DNA from 2 places in the Amycolatopsis sp. TNS106 genome. Region 2 is predicted to be linked to the other one. Evidence: riboswitches for the same ligand, from Rfam matches in the RefSeq annotation. Region 2 holds a riboswitch; the other holds the start of a gene.

Region 1 (3,380 bases), 2.9 Mb from region 2:
CGGTGAGCCGGTTCGCCAGGTAGGCGCCGAGACGGGCGGCCGGTGTCGCCGTGTCCGGCGTGGCGATCGTGGCCGGTGGCCGGACGACGGTGGACGCCCTGACCATGCCCGCCTTCTTGGGTCTGGGCGGCGGCGTCAGCGACTTCGTGATGGTGGTCGTCGTGGGAGCGGGGGCGCCGGTGGCCGGCGGCTGGGTTCTGCCCTTCGCGAGCGCGTAGAAGCCGACCTGCGCCAACCCGAGCGACGCCTGGGCACCCGCGCGGATCCAGGTGTCGACCCCGCTGATGCCGGACGCGCGCGCGGACTCGTAGGAGGCGGGGTCGTAGGCGATCGCGCCGAGGTCGCCCGCGAGCTTGGTGCCGGAGTCGGCGGCCGCGTTCACCTGCGCGGATTTTAGGTACCGCACGCCCTTGTCCACCGCGGCCTCGGCGCCGCCCGCGTCGGCGAGTGCCTGGACGATCACGCCGGTGCTGTTGGTGTTCGGTGCCTCGGTGCTGACGCCGCCGCCCCAGCCGCCGCCGGGTGTCTGGTTCGCCTTGAGCCAGGAGACGGTTTTGGCGATCGGGGTGTCGAGGCCGGTCGCGCCCGCCTTCCGTGCGGCCAGCAGCGCCGAGAGCGCGAGACCGGTGGCGTCGCCGTCGGTCGGGGAAAGGCCGAGCGGCTTGCCTTCGTCGCAGGTCGAGACCTTGTGGCCGCCGGGGGTGACGTGGTCGCCGGTCTCCTTCGTCGGCATGTATCCGAACACGAGGCGGAAGTAGCCCTCGGAACACTGCTGGGTCAGCAACCTGTCGATGGCGATCCGGTCGTTCTCGCCCGCCGCGGCGAGCCCGATGACGCCGAGCGCCTGGCCGAACAGGTTCGCGTCGTTGTTCACCTGGCCGGTCTGCTCCGGGTCTTTGGAGTAGTCCCTGATCCGGCCCTTGTCGGGGCCGTTGCGCGCGATCGCGGCATGGGTCTCGGCGACCAGGTCGTATCCGTCGACGTTTCGCGGGTCCCTGCCGGAAACCTGGGCGGCGACCAGCGTCTTCGCCAGCGAGCCGCCGACGACGACCTTGTCGAATCCCGGCGCGGGAATGAGCTTTTCCCAGGTGAAGTAGTCGCTCGCGTGGCCTTCGTCGTCGAGGAACTTCATGATCGGCTCGGCCTTGGCGCCGTCGCCCGACGCGTACAGCGCGAAAAGCACGTCGAGCATCAGGCCGTGATCGGGCAGTTCGCCACCGAAGGGGTTCTCGAGCGTGCCGTCCGGCTTCAGCTTCGTCGCGAGCCAGCGGGTGTTCGCCTTCGCGGCGCCGGGGTCGTTCGCGGCGGTGGCCGTCCCGGTGAGCAGTGCGGCGACCACGCCGATGCTTACGGCGAACGCCACTACGGCGAGGGACCGGCGGCGCATTACTCCTCCTAGCGGCATGGCGGAGGACAGGCGCGGACGCCGCGGTCACCCCTGTTTATCGCGACAGTGGTTCGTTCATCCGCCCGTTCGGTATCCCGGCTCGCCCTGGTGAAGGGCCCACGGTTGCGCGACAGCGCCGGATTTCGACCGGCTTCCCCGTCACGGGCGGCGGTGTTCGATTGTCGAGCCGATCGAGGTTAACACCCGATCACCTCCGGCAGGCACCGCTGACCAGGTCGGTTGCCAGGATCACATCGGCTTTTCGCGCCCGGCGGTACCCGGACGCTTGACCGGGGTGAGACTCTTCGGTTCGTCCGATTCAGCGCGGTCGTGGGGGAAGTCCGGTGAGAATCCGGCGCTGTCCCGCAACGGTGTGCCCTCCAGGCGAGCCCGGTCACCCACGTCGCGCGGTGTCACCGACTCCTGTCGTGGAAGTGCGGGAAGGGTTCTCATGAGACGTTTGATCTTCGCTGTCGCCATGCTGTGCGGCATCGGCCTGGTCGCCGCTCCGGCGGCGGCCGCGGCCACCCACAACAAGGCGGACGCCGCCGCGGGCTGGCTCGCGAGGCAGCTGACCGACGGGGAAAGGTTCGAGGCCGACTTCGGCGGGCAGAAGTTCCCCGACCAGGGTTTGACGATCGACGCGATCTTCGCGTTCGCCGCGGCCGGGGTGTCGGACACGAACGCGGGCAAGGCGATCGCCTGGCTGGCGAAACCGGAGATCACCACGGGCTATGTCGGCAGCGGCACCGAGGCGTACGCGGGCGCGCACGCCAAACTGCTGCTCGCCGCCCAGGTGCGCGGCAAGGACCCGGCGTCGTTCGGCGGCGTCGACCTGAAGGCGGGCTTGCTCTCGCTGCTGACGCCGTCCGGCCGGTTCTCCGACCGTTCCGAATACGGCGACTACTCCAACGCTCTCACTCAGTCGCTCGCCCTGCTGGCGCTGGACCGCACCGGCGGCGCTCCCGCTCCGGCCGTGGCGTTCCTCGCGGGCACCCAGTGCCCCGACGGCGGTTTCCCGCTGAACTTCGGGGAAGCGACGTGCACGAGCGACGTCGACGCGACCGCGACGGTCGTGCAGGTCTTGCGCGCCACCGGTGACCCGGTGAACGCCGGCGAGGGCACGGCCTGGCTGGTCACCAAGCAGCACCCGAACGGCGGCTTCGGTTTCGGCACCGCCGCGCCGAACGCCAACAGCACCGGACTCGCCGCGCAGGCGCTGGCCGGACACCGTCCCGCCGCCGCCGTCAAGGCGCGGGAATTCCTGCGGTCACTGCAGATCGGCTGCGCCGGCGCCGAGACGGACCGCGGCGCGATCGCCTACGACGCCACGGGCCTGAACCCGTCGACCGCTCCGCGCGCGACCGCGCAGGCGATCCTCGGCCTGGCCAGGGTTCCGCTGAGCGACCTGCACGGCGGCGGGCGCCCGCAGGCCCCGGTCCTCGCCTGCCCGTAACTCGCGTGATCAGAGACGTGACTCGCGTGTTTGGAGGCGTAACACACGAGTCACGCCTTCAATCACGCGAGTTACGGCTTCGATCACGCGAGTTCCTCACTCCCCGGCGGCGACGCGGCGCGCGAGTTCCACGCGTGACCGCACACCCAGTGCCGTGAAGATGTTCCGCAGGTGGTGATCCACCGTGCGGTGGCTGATCACCAGCCGCCGCGCGATCTCCTTGTTCGTCTCCCCGGCCGCCACCAGCCGGGTGATGGCGTCCTGTTGCGGCGTGAGACCGGCGAGCGATCGGTGCGGCACGTCGACGGTCTCGCCGGTGGCGCGGAGGCCGGCGCGGGCCCGTTCGGCGAACCGCTTCGCACCGACGTTTTCGAAGCCGCGCAAGGCGTCGCGGAACTGGTCGCGGGCGTCGCGGGTCCGCCGATGCCGTCGCAGCAGGGTGGCGTAGGCGAACCGGGTCCTGGCGAGTTCCATCGCGCCGCCCGCCCGCCGATGAGCCTCGATGGCCAGCACGAAACGCCGTTCCGCCACACCGGG
Region 2 (3,380 bases):
TGCGGGCGCGGTCCGCGACGCACGTGGAGAAGAGCACCCTGCGCGGCACCGACGGCAAGCTGAACGCGGTCTCGGCCACCCCGGCCCCGGCCGCACCTTCGGCACCCAAGCCCGCCGCCCCGGCTCCGGCTCCCGCCGCTTCGCCCGCCCCGTCGGCTTCCGCCGCGGTCCCGGTGACCGCCCCCGCCCCGGCCGCCAAGCCGGAGCCGAAGGAGATGCCGAAGGTCTCCGACGTCGACTTCGTCGCCGCCGACGGCGCAGCCTGCCGGATCGACGACCCCGACTGCGAAGCCTGCCAGTAATACGTTCTCGTGAGTGGTAAGGACGGTTCTAACCGTCCTTACCACTCACGACGCCCTCTTGGAGCCTTTATGACCACCTTTGACGCTTCCACCGACGCCACCGGGCTCGGTGAGATCGAAGTCGGCGCCGCCCGCATCAACGTCGACGACAAGCGCATGATCAACGCCCGCGCCGACGTCAACCAGCTGCTGCCGATGAAGTACACCTGGGCGTGGGAGAAGTACCTCGCCGGCTGCAACAACCACTGGATGCCGACCGAGGTCGCCATGCAGGCCGACATCGCGCTGTGGAAGTCGCCCGACGGCCTCACCGAGGACGAGCGCACCATGCTCAAGCGCAACCTCGGCTTCTTCGCCACCGCGGAATCCCTGGTGGCCAACAACATCGTGCTCGCGGTGTACCGGCAGATCACCAACCCCGAATGCCGCCAGTACCTGCTGCGCCAGGCGTTCGAGGAGGCCGTGCACACGCACACCTTCCAGTACATCTGCGAGAGCCTCGGCCTGGTCGAGGGCGAGCTGTTCAACATGTACCGCGAGGTCCCGTCCATCTCGGAGAAGGACGCGTGGGCGCTGAAGTACACGCAGAACCTGGAGAACCCGGACTTCGAGACCGGCACTCCGGAAGCCGACCAGAACTTCCTGCGTGACCTCGTCGCGTTCTACGTGATCTTCGAGGGCATGTGGTTCTACACCGGTTTCGCGCAGATCCTCTCGCTCGGCCGCCGGAACAAGATGGTCGGCATCGCCGAGCAGTACCAGTACATCCTGCGCGACGAGTCGATCCACCTGAACTTCGGCATCGACTGCATCAACCAGATCAAGATCGAGAACCCGCACCTGTGGACCGAGGAGTTCCAGGCCGAGGTCCGCACCATGCTCACCGAGGCGTGCGAACTCGAGGTCGCCTACGCCCGTGACACCATGCCGCGCGGCATGCTCGGGCTCTCGGCCGAGCTGATCGAGCAGTACATGCACTTCATCACCGACCGGCGGGCGCAGCAGATCGGTCTCGCGCCGATCTTCGGCGAGACGGAGAACCCGTTCCCGTGGATGTCGGAGGCGATGGACCTCAAGAAGGAGAAGAACTTCTTCGAGACCCGCGTCATCGAGTACCAGTCGGGCGGCGCCCTCGACTGGGACTGATCCCGAACTCGCGACTCGCGTGATCAGACACGTAACTCGCGTGATCAGGGGCGTAACTCGCGTGATCGAACAGCGAACTCACGTGATCAGACGGACAACACGCCGGGCGGCCTCCGCCCGGCGTGTTCCGTTTCCGGACACGCGAGTTACGCCCCCGATCACGCGAGTTACGCCCTCAATCACGCGTGTCGTCCGTCTGGTCACGCGTGGCGTCCGGTTCGTCACATGTCCAGCGGGCCACTAGCGCGCCTCGGTACGCTCCGGAGTGCTACTGGTTCGCCCGGCCTCCCCGGCCGGTCGAGGTAACAGGGAACCCGGTGCGAATCCGGGACTGCCCCGCAGCGGTATGTGGGAACGAAAGCCGTCACCGTGCGAGACACGGTAAAGCACTGGGACATGGCGCCCCGGGAAGCGACGGCCGGTAGGACCGAGCGAGTCGCCCACGAGTCCGAAGACCTGCCCGTGGTACGCGCGCCGACGGCGTGCGTGAGTCCGGGCCTCGTGGGATGGGCGCGACCGAACGGCGGTCACTCCTGCGCGCTCCGGGCTCTCACGACAAGCTCGCGAGGAGAGAGCTGTGACCGAAATCGGCACGACAGTGCTGGGCTACCCCCGGATCGGACCGGACCGGGAACTCAAGCGTTCACTCGAACGCTATTGGGCGGGCAAGATCGACGAGGCCGAACTGCTGGGCACCGGCCGCGCGCTGCGCACCCGGACCTGGCGGGAACTCAAGGACGCGGGGCTGGATTCCGTCCCCTCCAACACCTTCTCCCACTACGACCAGGTGCTCGACACCACCGAGTTGTTCGGAGCGCTGCCTGAGCGCTTCACGACGCTCGGTCTCTCACCGCTCGACACCTACTTCGCCGCCGCACGCGGGGTGCAGGACGCGCCCGCGATGGAGATGACGAAGTGGTTCGACACGAACTACCACTACATCGTCCCCGAGCTGGGCCCGGACACGACGTTCTCGCTCACCGGCACCAAACCGCTCGACGAGTACCGCGAGGCCCGCGCGGTCGGCGTCGAGACCCGGCCGGTACTGGTGGGCCCCGTGACCTTTCTGCTGCTGGCGAAGCCGGCCGAGACCGCCCCGGAGGGTTTCCGCCCGCTGGACCTGCTCGACAACCTCCTCGACGGTTACGTCGAGCTACTGCGCCGTCTGCACGACGAAGGCGTCGAGTGGGTCCAGTTCGACGAACCCGCCTTCGCCGCCGACCGCACCGAGCGGGAGCTCAACGCGCTCATCCGCGCCTACCACCGGTTGGCGAAGGAGACCGCGCGGCCGAAGCTCCTGGTCGCGGGCTACTTCGGCGGGCTCGGTCGCGGCTTGGGCGTGCTCGCCCGCTCCCCGATCGACGCCATCGCCGTCGACCTCGTCACCGACGAGTCCTTTGTGGACGCCGTCGCCGCCGAGCCCGCCTTGCGGGACAAGGAGGTTCTGGCCGGTGTCGTGGACGGGCGCAACGTCTGGCGCGCGGATCCGACCCGCGCGCTCAGCCGGGCGGCGACCCTGCTCGGCATCGCGAAGTCGGTCAGCGTGTCGACGTCCTGCTCGCTGCTGCACGTGCCCTACGACGTCGAGCGGGAGGACGGGCTCCACCCGCGCCTCAAAGGCTGGCTCGCCTTCGCCAAGCAGAAGGTCGACGAGGTCGTCCTGCTCGGGCGCGCGGTGAAGGGAGAGGGCGTCGACCTCGCCGCCGCCCGTGCCGCGGCCGCGGATCGCGCGACGGCGGCCGATCTGGCCGACAGCGGGGTGCGCGCCCGGCTGGAGGCGCTGCGGCCGGAAGACACCGTCCGCTCCCCCTACGCCCGGCGCGCGGCGGCTCAGCAGGCGGCGCTGGCTCTGCCGCCGTTGCCGAGCACGACGATCGGCTCATTCCCGCAGACCACCGACGTCCGCAAGGCGCGCGCCGCGCACAAGGCGGG

The links. A riboswitch is a leader RNA that binds a small molecule or an ion and turns the genes downstream of it on or off. The one in region 2 is predicted to bind cobalamin.
Region 1: it holds a riboswitch for cobalamin, as region 2 does, so the genes downstream of both, CVV72_RS02310 (prenyltransferase/squalene oxidase repeat-containing protein) here and metE (5-methyltetrahydropteroyltriglutamate--homocysteine S-methyltransferase) in region 2, are expected to answer to the same signal.

The regions. Positions count from the first base shown of each region.
Region 1 is NZ_CP024972.1:466,591-469,970, reverse strand. It holds gene CVV72_RS02315 (hypothetical protein) at 1-1,387, opposite strand, end outside; cobalamin riboswitch at 1,455-1,598, opposite strand; cobalamin riboswitch at 1,676-1,808, shown strand; gene CVV72_RS02310 (prenyltransferase/squalene oxidase repeat-containing protein) at 1,839-2,843, shown strand; gene CVV72_RS02305 (LuxR family transcriptional regulator) at 2,940-3,380, opposite strand, start outside.
Region 2 is NZ_CP024972.1:3,377,241-3,380,620, forward strand. It holds gene CVV72_RS14925 (ribonucleoside-diphosphate reductase subunit alpha) at 1-302, shown strand, start outside; gene CVV72_RS14930 (ribonucleotide-diphosphate reductase subunit beta) at 372-1,448, shown strand; cobalamin riboswitch at 1,704-1,927, shown strand; gene metE (5-methyltetrahydropteroyltriglutamate--homocysteine S-methyltransferase) at 2,026-3,380, shown strand, end outside.